2 regions of the Streptomyces sp. GL_148 genome follow, and region 1 is predicted to be linked to the other one. Evidence: riboswitches for the same ligand, from Rfam matches in the RefSeq annotation. Region 1 holds a riboswitch; the other holds the start of a gene.
What was found. Region 1 has a riboswitch for ZMP and ZTP ahead of AC3IYI_RS32865 (bifunctional 5,10-methylenetetrahydrofolate dehydrogenase/5,10-methenyltetrahydrofolate cyclohydrolase). Riboswitches for the same ligand answer to the same signal wherever they lie in the genome.
Positions count from the first base shown of each region.

Region 2: another riboswitch for ZMP and ZTP. It lies ahead of glyA (serine hydroxymethyltransferase); the one in region 1 lies ahead of AC3IYI_RS32865 (bifunctional 5,10-methylenetetrahydrofolate dehydrogenase/5,10-methenyltetrahydrofolate cyclohydrolase).

Region 1 covers NZ_CM174396.1:7,273,388-7,279,694, reverse strand. Annotated here, with positions in the region: gene AC3IYI_RS32870 (peptide MFS transporter) at 2-1,105, opposite strand; gene AC3IYI_RS32865 (bifunctional 5,10-methylenetetrahydrofolate dehydrogenase/5,10-methenyltetrahydrofolate cyclohydrolase) at 1,605-2,450, opposite strand; ZMP/ZTP riboswitch at 2,578-2,678, opposite strand; gene AC3IYI_RS32860 (class I SAM-dependent methyltransferase) at 2,770-3,531, shown strand; gene AC3IYI_RS32855 (RNA polymerase sigma factor) at 3,745-5,316, shown strand; gene AC3IYI_RS32850 (vWA domain-containing protein) at 5,321-6,307, opposite strand, start outside.
Region 2 covers NZ_CM174396.1:5,365,451-5,371,757, reverse strand. Annotated here, with positions in the region: gene AC3IYI_RS24890 (2'-5' RNA ligase family protein) at 1-242, opposite strand, end outside; gene trpS (tryptophan--tRNA ligase) at 371-1,384, opposite strand; gene glyA (serine hydroxymethyltransferase) at 1,742-3,040, opposite strand; ZMP/ZTP riboswitch at 3,076-3,166, opposite strand; gene rocD (ornithine--oxo-acid transaminase) at 3,276-4,481, shown strand; gene AC3IYI_RS24870 (glutathionylspermidine synthase family protein) at 4,521-5,711, opposite strand; gene AC3IYI_RS24865 (hypothetical protein) at 5,718-6,029, opposite strand; gene AC3IYI_RS24860 (DMT family protein) at 6,145-6,307, shown strand, end outside.

The sequences.
Region 1 (6,307 bases):
TTCAGGCCGCCACCGCCACCGCCTCCCGGGCGGCGGCCGCCTCGCCCGTCAGGACCTTGAGCCGCTTGGTGAAGAAGACCATCACCGCACCCGCCGCGATCACCAGGGCGCCCTGCCACAGGAAGTTCCAGCTCTGGCCGATGACCGCGTCGAGCCGGGGCAGCTGCGCGCCGATCGCGTCTCCGGTGGCGGCGGCGAGGAACCAGACGCCCATCATCTGGTTGGTGAAGGCCCGCGGAGCGAGCTTCGTGGTGACCGAGAGGCCCACCGGGCTCAGGCACATCTCGCCCATCACCTGGATCACGTACACGCCCACCAGCCACATCAGCGAGACCTTGACCCCGCTGGAGGCGATGGCCGCGGCGCCCGACATGACCACGAACGAGGCGCCGGTCAGCAGCAGGGCCAGGCCGAACTTGAACGGGGTGCTCATGTGCTTGCCCCGGCGCACCCAGAAGGCGGCGAAGACGGGGGCCAGGATGATCACGAACAGCGAGGGCAGCGACTGGGTCCAGCTCGCCGGGATGTGCCAGCCGAGCAGGGACAGGTCGGTCTTCTGGGCGGCGAACAGGTTCAGCTCGTTGCCCATCTGGTCGTAGACCAGCCAGAACAGCGTGGCGGCCAGGAAGAGCCAGACGTAGGCCCGCAGCCGGGTCTTCTCGACGCGGTCGATCTTGGGGCTGCGGTACATCGAGAGCAGCACGCCCGCCGGGACCACCACGGCGACCACCGTCAGCACGAAGGTGATGTTGTCGATGCTCAGCGCGTGCGAGGCGGCCAGCAGGGTGATCAGTACGGCGGTGAAGACCAGGCCGTACGAGGAGGACGTGCGCACCTTGGCCCGCTCGGCGGGGGTGAGCCGGACCACGGGCTCCGCGCGCAGCTGCTCCGACAGGCGCCGGCCGCCGAGGACGTACTGGACCAGGCCGAGGGCCATGCCGACGGCGGCGGCGCCGAAGCCGAGGTGCCAGTTGACCTCCTCGCCGAGGTAGCCGACGACGAGCGGGGCGATGACGGCGCCGAGGTTGATGCCCATGTAGAAGATCGAGTACCCGGCGTCGCGCCGCTGGTTGTCAGCGGCGATCCGCTGATCCGTTGATCGCAACTTCGGCCGTGTCCTGGTGGCTGGGCCCTCGTTGTACGGGGCAGAACGGCCTGCCGCATGGAGGTGGGCCCATGAGAATCCGCCCCGTGCCCAGGAAGCGACGCGGGGTCCCCGCCCCGCCCGGGTCCACACCGGGCGGAAAGCGTCCGGCGGGGCGGCTGCTGTAGCCACCGAATCGCCGCGCCCAGCGGCGGCACAGGCGGCAGGCACCGCACACGATGAGCACCCGGCCGCATCCAGCGGCACGGGCACGCGGCAAACCGCAGGCGTCCACACCCTGCCCCAACACCACACGCCGCCTTCCCGGCAGACCTGAAAAGCCAGGCCCGCCCAGGAAACCTAAGCTCATCCGAGACGCTGAAACGCTCCCACAACTCGGCGAGGACGAGGGTGGCGCGCGCACCACGGATCGGTCCTTCGGCCCCTTACCGGAGGAAACGAAACGCCCCGGGCCCAAGGGCCCGGGGCGTTCGTCGTACCGGATCGGTGCCGGCGCGGGTCAGAGGTCCGCGAGGGCCAGGCCGGCCTGCGCGGCGGCGGCCTGGACGGTCTGCTCCAGCAGGACCGCGATGGTCATCGGGCCGACGCCGCCCGGTACCGGGGTGATCAGCGAGGCGCGGGCGGCGGCCGACTCGAAGTGGACGTCGCCGACGTTGCCCTCGTTGTAGCCGGCATCCAGGACCACGGCGCCCGGCTTGATGTCCTCGCCGCGGATGAACTCGGCCTTGCCGACGGCGGCGACCAGCACGTCCGCCTGGCGGACGATGGACGGCAGGTCCACGGTGCGGGAGTGGCAGTAGGTGACGGTGGCGTTCTGCTCCAGCAGCAGCATCCCGGCGGGCTTGCCCAGGATCGCGCTGCGGCCGACGACCACGGCGTGCTTGCCGGTCAGGTCCACGTCGTAGGCCTCCAGCAGGCGCATGATGCCGCCGGGGGTGCAGGAGACGAAGCCCGGCAGTCCGAAGCCCATGGCGGCGAAGGAGTGCATGGTGACCCCGTCGACGTCCTTGCCCGGGGCGATCGCCTCGAAGGCGGCGCGCTCGTCGATGTGGTGCGGGACGGGGTGCTGGAGCAGGATGCCGCTGATCTCCGGGTCCTCGGAGAGCGCGGACAGGGTGGCGACGAGCTCCTCGGTGGTCGTCGCGGCCGGCAGCTCCACGTGGCGGGAGGTGATCCCGGCCTTGGCACAGCGGTTCTGCTTCATGCGGACGTAGGTGACGGAAGCGGGGTCCTCGCCGACGAGCACGGTCGCCAGACAGGGCGCGGTGCCGGTGCGCTCGGTGATCTTCGCGGCGTACTCGGCGGTCCGCTCCGAGATGCGGCGGGCGAGGGCGGTGCCGTCCATCAGCACGGCGGTCCGCTCCGACTGGTCGCCGGGGGCTCCGGGGGCGGCCTGGGCGGCGGGGACGGCCGGGGTGGCGGAAACGGTCGGGGCAGTCGTCATGGGGTCTCCTGAGCGTCGCTGCGGGATCGCGGTTCGCCCAGGCGCGCGGCAGTCGACGTACGGGATACGGGAGTACGCCGGGCCGCTCCCCGGTGGTGATCCACCCGAACGCCAGTCACGGCCCGCCGCCCAGTGTAGGCGAACCCCCGAGGGGTCCGGTGTGGGCCCCGGCCCCGGCAATCCGGTGGATGACCGGGCCCGGACCTGGGACGATCGAGACATGACGCGCACTTTCGACCATCTCGTCGCGGAAGCGGAGTCCGTCTCCGTGGACGGCTGGGACTTCTCCTGGCTCGACGGCCGCGCCACCGAACAGCGCCCCTCCTGGGGCTACCAGGGCCTCCTGGCACGGCGCCTGGCGCAGGCCGGCTCCGCCCTGGACATCCAGACCGGCGGCGGGGAGGTGCTCGCCGGAGCCGGGCCCCTGCCCCGGCTGACGGTGGCCACCGAATCGTGGCCGCCGAACATCGACAAGGCGACAAGGCTGCTGAACCCGCTCGGCGCGGTGGTGGTCGCGGACTCCGACGAGCCGCCGCTGCCGTTCGGCGACGAGTCCTTCGAGTTCGTCGCCAGCCGGCATCCGGTCACGATCTGGTGGGAGGAGATCGCGCGGGTGCTGAAGCCCGGTGGCGCGTACCTCTCCCAGCAGGTCGGCCCGGCGAGCGTTTTCGAGCTCGTGGAGTACTTCCTGGGACCGCAGCCGCAGGAGGTCCGGCGGGCCCGGCACCCCGACGACGCGGTCGCCGAGGCCACGAAGGCGGGGCTGGAGGTGGTCGATCTGCGCTCCGAGCGGCTGCGGACGGAGTTCCACGACATCGGAGCCGTGATCTACTTTCTACGGAAGGTGATCTGGATGGTGCCGGGCTTCACGGTCGGGCAGCATCGGGAACGGTTGCGCGAGCTGCACGAACAGATCGAGCACGAAGGCCCGTTCGTCGCGCACACCGCCCGATTTCTCATCGAGGCCCGCAAAACGGGCTGACAAAACGGGCGGACGCGACCACCCGCGACCGGCTCCCCGGTCACAGCGTGGCGCAGGTCACTCAATTCAGCGCGTAACGAATCTACTCGGGCATGCGATGAACCGACAGGTGTCCTCGTGCGGCCCGGAATACAGACCCCCCTCGGGTCTGTTTCCCGAGTTCGCGCGATGATGTCCCGCCACCCCTTATCTGTTCGCAACGAGAGGCTCCTTGTGTCGCTCAGCCCGTCCCGTACGTTCCCCACGGAGATCGCCGAATCCGAGGCCCTGGTCGCGCTTGTCGAGCGTGGCCGCGAGCAGGGTCACATCAACGGTGATGACGTGCGCCAGGCCTTCGAGGCCGGCCGCATCCCGGTGGACCAGTGGAAGCGGGTCCTGCGCAGCCTGAACCAGGTCCTGGACGAGGAGGGCGTCGCGCTGCACGTCAGCGCCGCCCCCGCCACCAAGGCTCCCGCCAAGAAGGCGCGCAAGGCGGCCGCCGCCCCGGCGCGCGTCGCCAAGAAGGCCGCCGCCCCGCCGCGCCTCATCGGTGCGCGCAAGACGGCTGCCACCACCCCCGCCGCGGCGATATCCGACCCGTCGGCCTCCGGCACCGAGGAGGAGGTGGCGGCCGATGCCGCCGCCGCGCCGAAGAAGCGGACGGTCAAGAAGACCGCCGTGAAGAAGACCGCCGTGAAGAAGACGGCCGCCACGAAGAAGACCGCCAAGGACGGCGACGAGGCCGAGGCCCCCGTCGCCGAGGGCGAGGACTGGGCGGCCGAGGACCTGGACGAGGGCGACGAGAAGGAGACGCCCAAGACGGGCGGCAGCGCCGGCTTCGTCCTGTCCGACGACGACGAGGACGACGCCCCCGCCCAGACCGTCATGGTCGCCGGCGCCACCGCCGACCCCGTCAAGGACTACCTCAAGCTCATCGGCAAGGTGCCGCTGCTCAACGCCGAGCAGGAAGTCGAGCTCGCCAAGCGCATCGAGGCCGGTCTCTTCTCCGAGTACAAGCTCGAAGAGGAGGAGGACCACAAGCCCGCGTTCAAGCGCGAGCTGGAGATCCTCGTCGAGGACGGCCGCCGGGCCAAGAACCACCTGCTGGAGGCCAACCTCCGCCTCGTGGTCTCCCTCGCCAAGCGCTACACCGGCCGCGGCATGCTCTTCCTGGACCTGATCCAGGAGGGCAACGTCGGTCTGATCCGCGCCGTGGAGAAGTTCGACTACACCAAGGGCTTCAAGTTCTCCACGTACGCGACCTGGTGGATCCGGCAGGCGATCACGCGTGCCATGGCCGACCAGTCGCGCACCATCCGCATCCCCGTCCACATGGTCGAGATCATCAACAAGCTGGCCCGTGTCCAGCGCCAGATGCTCCAGGACCTCGGCCGGGAGCCCACTCCGGAGGAGCTGGGCAAGGAACTCGACATGACCCCCGAGAAGGTCATCGAGGTCCAGAAGTACGGCCGCGAGCCGATCTCCCTGCACACCCCGCTGGGTGAGGAGGGCGACAGCGAGTTCGGTGACCTCATCGAGGACTCCGAGGCGGTCGTGCCGGCCGACGCGGTCTCCTTCACCTTCCTCCAGGAGCAGCTCCAGTCCATCCTGGGCACGCTCTCGGAGCGCGAGGCGGGCGTGGTCTCCATGCGCTACGGCCTCAACGACGGCCAGCCGAAGACCCTCGACGAGATCGGCCGCGTGTACGGGGTCACCCGTGAGCGCATCCGCCAGATCGAGTCGAAGACCATGTCCAAGCTCCGTCACCCGTCGCGCTCGCAGGTGCTGCGCGACTACCTCGACTAAACCTTCAGGTCAGTCGGAAGACCGGCCCTCGGGGCGTGAACGGCAGGGAGGCACCCTGCGGGATCAGATAGGCGTGCTCGCGCCGGATCCGCAGGGTGTCGCACCCGCCGTCCGTGATCACGAGGACCGGCGCCCCGGGCGGGAAGTCCTCCGCCCGGTGCAGCAGGTCGATGCCCGGTTGCAGGACCGTGCCGCCCCGGCCGCGTACCCGGACCCGCCCGGCGATTTCGGTCGGTGGCAGATAGCCCGCGTCGTACGGCGCCGCGTCGCAGAACACGACGCGTGCCGCCGGCACGTCGCGGGCCTGCGCGTACGAGGCGATCGCGCCCAGCGCCTTGCCGAGCAGGGCGGCGTTCGTCGACCCCGAGGTGTCGAGGACCACCCCGAAGGTGCAGCGGGCCACCTCCTCGGGCGGGAAGTACCGGCCCGCGCGCGGGATGTCCGGGGTGGAGGCCTGGCGGCGGGCCGGGCGCGCGAAGGACCGTACGGCCAGGGGCCGCGGCACGTACTCGTCGAACCAGCGGGCGAGCGCCGCGTCCCAGGGCACGGGCGGGTGGGCCAGGGCCCGGATCTCCTGGATCAGCCCGGCGGGCAGCAGGCCGCGCTCCCCGTACGCGTGCAGGTCGAAGCCCTGGACGAGGCCGCGCCGGTAGAAGTCGTCCAGGTCCGTGTACGGGCAGCTCTCCGGGTGGGGCAGCGGCTCGCCCAGGATGTCCCCGCGGCCCTTGCCGCGCAGGGTGGCGAGGCGGCGCATGCGGCGCAGGTCGGTGGTGATCCGGTCGTAGACCTCCTCGACCGAGAGGTCCTTGAGCGCCGGGTCGTACAGCAGCCCCTCGGGCATCTCCCCGACGGCCATCTCCACGAGCCAGCCGTTGACCACGTAGTCGGCGGCCACGTTGTGCAGGTACGGGTCGCGGGCGCCGCGGCGCTCGCCGTGGCGCAGGGCGGCGTGCAGCATCTCGTGGGCCAGGATGAACCGCCACTCCCCGTC
Region 2 (6,307 bases), 1.9 Mb from region 1:
GGACGGAAGGTGCCCGTGCCGGCCAGCCGCATCACGAAGGAGCGGCCGGCGGCCGCGACCTCGGCCAGGTGGGCGCGGATCTCGGGCAGCCGGTCCGCGGCCACCTCCGTCGGCGGTACGAGGGTGACGTGCGTGGGAATGCCGTGCGCGGCTGCGTCCCCGAAGCCTGCGCGCAGCTCCTGAAGGCTGCTGCCGTACGGCTCCGGGACCGCGATCGAAACGCCGAGCGTTACGGTCCCCACGTAGCTCTCCTCCGCCTGTAGTCCTGTGCGTGGTCTGTGCTCCGCGTGTGCGTCGCACGAGTGCTGCCGCCCCAGTGTGGCGGCAGCACCCCCCAGATCGCCAGGGCCCTCTTTCTCTTCGGTGCCCGTCAGTGCTTCGCGGGGAGGAAACCGAGGTGGTCGTACGCCTGCGCCAGGGTCTCGGCGGCGACCGCCCTGGCCTTCTCCGCGCCCTTGGCCAGCAGGGAATCCAGGGTCTCCGGATCGTCCAGGTACTCCTGGGTGCGCTGCTTGAAGGGTGTGACGAAATCGACCATCACACCGGCGAGATCGGTCTTGAGCGCGCCGTAGCCCTTGCCCTCGTACGCGGCCTCCAGCGCGGGGATGGACTCGCCCGTGAGAGTGGAGTAGATCGTGAGCAGGTTGCTGACGCCGGGCTTGTTCGCGGCGTCGAAACGGACCACGGCCTCGGTGTCGGTGACCGCGCTCTTGATCTTCTTCTCGGTGGCCTTGGGCTCGTCGAGGAGGTTGATCAGGCCCTTGGGCGAAGAAGCCGACTTCGACATCTTGATCGCCGGGTCCTGGAGGTCGTAGATCTTCGCGACCTCCTTGACGATGTGCGCCGAGGGGAGGGTGAAGGTCTGCCCGAAGCGCTGGTTGAAGCGCTCGGCCAGGTCACGGGTCAGCTCGATGTGCTGACGCTGGTCCTCGCCGACGGGGACGGCGTTCGCCTGGTAGAGCAGGATGTCGGCGACCTGGAGGATCGGGTACGTGAAAAGGCCGACGGTGGCGTTGTTGGCGCCCGACTTCGCGGACTTGTCCTTGAACTGGGTCATCCGGCTGGCCTCGCCGAAACCGGTGATGCAGTTCATGACCCAGCCGAGCTGCGCGTGCTCGGGCACGTGGCTCTGGATGAAGAGCGTGCAGCGCTCGGGGTCGAGGCCGGCGGCGAGGAGCTGCGCGGCGGAGAGCCTGGTGTTCGCGCGGAGATCCTTCGGATCCTGCGGCATGGTGATCGCGTGCAGGTCGACGACCATGTAGAAGGCGTCGTGCGTCTCCTGGAGGGCGACGTACTGCCGGATGGCTCCGAGGTAGTTCCCGAGGTGGAACGAACCGGAGGTGGGCTGGATGCCGGAGAGCGCGCGAGGACGATCAGAAGCCATGGCCCCATTCTCTCAGGTGTGGCACGGGGCTCGGCCCCGCCGCTGGCCGGAACCCGGCGGGTCGCTGCGCCCCCGCCCCTACCCCACACGGGTACCGGGCGGTAGCGGCCCGTCCGGATCTTGCCTCGGCTGAGCGACCGCTTTCCGTTGCTCCCGCTTCGGGGGTGGGGGCTCCGCGCCGAGGTCCCGCCGGGGCCCACGATGCGCTGCGCGCACGTGAGGGCTGACGTCAGGCAAATCCAGCCTCGCCGGCGTTTGAGGCGCGGGGTCTGGGGCGGAGCCCCAGGGACCCCGGCTCCGCCGGGCACCGGGCTCCGCCCGGACCCGGTCCTCAAACGCCGGACGGGCTGGAACGGGTCAGGCGACCGGGAGGCCCGGGGCCGGGAAGGCGGCCATCAGGTCGGCCACCGCGGAGCGGATCGCACCGAGGGCCGCCTCGTCACCCTTGGCGGCCGCGGAGACGGCCTCCGCGATCCAGTCGGCGACCACCGGCATGTGCTCGGCCCGAAGCCCCCGCGAGGTCAGCGACGGCGTGCCGATCCGGATGCCCGACGGGTCGAACGGCTTGCGCGGGTCGAACGGCACCGTGTTGTAGTTCACGACGATCCCGGCCCGGTCCAGCGCCTTCGCCGCGATCTTGCCGGACACCGACTTCCCCGTGAGGTCGATCAGGATCAGGTGGTTGTCCGTACCGCCGGAGACGAGGTCGAAGCCCCGCTCCAGCAGAGCGGCGGCCAGCGCCTTCGCGTTGGCCACGACCGCGTGCGCGTACGACACGAACGAAGGCTGCGCCGCCTCGTGGAGCGCGACCGCGATGCCGGCCGTCGTCTGGTTGTGCGGGCCGCCCTGGAGGCCCGGGAAGACCGCCTTGTCGATGGCCTTCGCGTGCTCCTCGCGGCACATCAGCATCGCGCCGCGCGGGCCGCGCAGGGTCTTGTGGGTGGTCGTGGAGATCACGTCCACGTGACCCGCCGGGGAGGGGTGGGCCCCGCCCGCGATCAGGCCGGCGATGTGCGCCACGTCGGCGACCAGGACCGAGCCCGCCTCCTTGGCGATCGACGCGAACGCCTCGAAGTCGATCGTGCGCGGGAGCGCCGTACCACCGCAGAAGATCAGCTTGGGCCGCTCCGCCAGCGCGAGGTCCCGTACGGCGTCGTAGTCGATGAGACCATTCGTTTCAGGATCCGCAGTCGCCTGCACCCCGTACTGCACGCCCCTGAACCAGGAGCCCGTCGCCGAGACCCCCCAGCCGTGCGTCAGGTGCCCGCCCATCGGCAGCGCCATGCCCATCACCGTGTCGCCGGGCTTCGCGAAGGCCAGGTAGACCGCGAGGTTGGCGGGCGAGCCGGAGTACGGCTGCACGTTGGCGTGGTCGACTCCGAAGAGGCCCTTCGCCCGCTCCACGGCCAGCGCCTCGATGCGGTCGATGTTCTGCTGGCCCTCGTAGTAGCGGCGGCCCGGGTAGCCCTCGCTGTACTTGTTCTGCAGCACGGTGCCGGAGGCCTCCAGCACGGCCGCGGACACGTAGTTCTCGCTCGGGATGAGGCGGAGGGTCTCCGCCTGGAGGGTTTCCTCGGCGGCGACGAAGGACGCCAGCTCGGGGTCGGTGGCGAGCAGAGCGGGGTGGCGGTACGGGTGGTGGTGGTTCGCGCTCATGGCGGCTCCTCCGGGGTCGATGTCAGATCTCGTCCCCGCGAGGCCCAGGCGAGCGGCCCTGTATGCGGTCGTGCGCGCACGGCTCCCCCGGAGTTGGTTCTCCGTGCGCCAGTCGCCGTGCGTGTCCGACACCTTAGCGGGCGCGCCGCAAGAAAGGTTTCTCCGTCCGCTATTCGAGCGAGGATGGAGGGTGACGCCACCCTCGTCACCGGCTTGACGGACGATCGGAGACCCCGTGTCGACAACTGCTGATGCCATGCGCTCCGCCGACGCGCACAGCGCGCACAACTACCACCCCCTGCCCGTCGTCGTCGCCACCGCGGAGGGCGCGTGGATGACCGACGTGGAGGGCCGCCGCTATCTCGACATGCTCGCGGGCTACTCCGCCCTGAACTTCGGCCACGGCAACCGCCGTCTGCTCGACGCCGCCCGCGCCCAGCTGGAGCGGGTCACCCTGACCTCCCGCGCCTTCCACCACGACCGCTTCGCGGACTTCTGCACCGAGCTCGCGGCGCTGTGCGGCAAGGAGGTCGTGCTGCCCATGAACACGGGCGCGGAGGCCGTGGAGACGGCGGTGAAGACCGCCCGCAAGTGGGGGTACGAGGTCAAGGGCGTACCGGACGGCCACGCCAAGATCGTGGTGGCCGCCGACAACTTCCACGGCCGCACGACGACCATCGTGTCGTTCTCCACCGACCACGAGGCCCGCGACCACTTCGGCCCGTACACCCCCGGCTTCGAGATCGTCCCGTACGGGGACCTCACCGCGCTCGCCCACGCCGTCACCTCCAACACCGTCGCCGTGCTGCTGGAGCCGATCCAGGGCGAGGCCGGCGTCCTCGTACCGCCCGCCGGATACCTGCAAGGCGTACGGGAACTGACGCGCGAGCGGAACGTCCTGTTCATGGCCGACGAGATCCAGTCGGGCCTGGGCCGCACCGGCAAGACCTTCGCGTGCGAACACGAGGACGTCGTCCCCGACGTGTACATCCTCGGCAAGGCGCTGGGCGGCGGGGTCGTGCCCGTGTCGGCGGTGGTGGCCGACCGCGACGTGCTCGGCGTGTTCAAGCCGGGCGAGCACGGCTCCACCTTCGGCGGCAACCCGCTGGCCTGCGCCGTCGCCCTGGAGGTCATCGCGATGCTGCGCACCGGCGAGTACCAGCAGCGCGCCACCGAGCTCGGAAACCACCTGCACCGGGAGCTGAACCTGCTCGTCGGCGGCGGTGCGGTGACCGCCGTACGGGGCCGCGGGCTGTGGGCGGGCGTGGACATCGAACCGTCGCGCGGCACCGGCCGGGAGATCTCCGAGAAGCTGATGGGGCTCGGGGTGCTGGTCAAGGACACGCACGGGTCGACGATCCGGATCGCACCGCCGCTGGTGATCTCCAAGGAGGACCTGGACTGGGGGCTGGACCAGCTCAGGTCGGTCCTCGGCGCATAGCCGTCAGAGGGTGCGGTGGCGTCAGAGGATGCTGTGCCGTTAGAGAATCACGTGGGGCAGGAAGCGGGCGTACTCGTCCGTGACCGGCCCCGCCGATTCGCGGATGCCGAGGCCCGCCGACTCGTCCTCGACGACCCACGCACCGAGCACCACCCGGTTGCCGTCGAAGTCGGGCAGCGGGGCGAGGCCCTGGAAGACGTACGTCTCGTCCTGCTCCGGTGCGAACGGCTCGCCGCCGACCGGGTGCAGGGTGACGCCCGCGCCCTCGCGGCCCAGCAGCGGCTTCGCCGCGTAGCCGGTGGTCGTGACGAGTTCGCGCGGGCCGTCCAGGTAGGCGGGGAGCAGGTTCGGGTGCTCGGGGAAGAGCTCCCACAGGACCGCCAGCAGCGCCTTGTTGGAGAGCAGCATCTTCCACAGCGGCTCGATCCAGGCGGTGGTGCCGGAGCCGCCGCCGTGGTCGTACGTGCCGAGGACCTGCGGGGCGAACTCGTCGGTGGCCAGCCACTCCCACGGGTAGAGCTTGAAGATCGCGCGGATGAAGCCGAGCTTCTCGTCCACGAACCGGCCGGACAGGGAGTCCCAGCCGATCGCCTCCACCGACAGCTCGCGCGTCTCGATGCCGGCCTGCTCGGCGGTCTCCTGGAGGTAGGCGACCGTCATCAGGTCCTCGCCGAGCTCGTCGGTCTCGGAGTGCGCGAAGTGCACCGGGCCGGGCGGCAGCAGCTCCGCCTGGCGCCGCCAGGCGTCGACGAGCCGCTCGTGGAGGGAGTTCCACTGGTCGGCGCCGGGGAAGCGCTCCTCCATCCAGAACCACTGCGGACTGGCCGCCTCCACGAGGGAGGTGGGGGTGTCGGCGTTGTACTCCAGCATCTTGGCGGGGCTGCCGGTGCCGTCGTAGCGCAGGTCGAAGCGGCCGTAGAGCGAGGGCTGTTCGGCGCGGCGCCGCCAGGACTCGGCGATCAGCGCGGCCAGCTTCGGGTCGGTGATGCCGAGGTCGGCGAAACGGTCGTGGTCGACTATGTGCTGCGCCGCCGCCAGGCACATGGCGTGCAGCTCCTCGACGACGTTCTCCAGCGCCTCGACCTCGGGAAGGGTGAAGGAGTAGTACGCGCTCTCGTCCCAGTAGGGGCGCAGGGAGTCGTCGGGGTAGCGGGTCAGGGGGTAGATCAGCCCCTGCTCCTCGACGGTCTTCTGCCAGTCGGGGCGGGGCTCGATGGTGTGGCGCTTCACGCTGGATCAGCCGCCCGAGGAGCTCTTGTGGCTGCCGCCGATGCCGCCGCGGGTGACGGCGGACTTGTCGAAGCTGCCCCCGCTGACCTTGTTCTTCGCGACGGTGCCGCCGTAGTAGTAGGCGCCGCGGCCGCCGCTCTTGCACTCCTTGGTGTTCAGCTTCTCCAGGGTGGCGCGGTCCGCGCAGCGCTTGTCGGGCTCGTTGCTGCTGCCGCAGGCCACGAGGGCCGCGGCGAGCAGGCCCATGCCTCCGAGCGCGACGGTGCCGGAGCGCATACGGCGCTTGGTGCGCGTGGTGTCGGTGCTGCTGCTGTCCATGGACTGTTCGCTCCCCCTGGGTGGCCGGCTGCGCACAGACTAGAACGGCCGCCCCGGCCGACGGAATCCGGCCGACGTGGGATCCGTGACCTAGAGTCGGTTCGTGCTCATTGGGATGATTTGCGCGCTCGGTGCGGCGGTCTGCTTCGGCACGGCGTCGGTCCTGCAAGCGGTGGCGACGCGGGCGACGGCGCCGGGGACGGGCTCGGGGGTCGACACCGCGCTCTTCCTGCGGGCGCTGCGCCAGTGGCGCTATATCGCCGGACTCTGCCTGGACG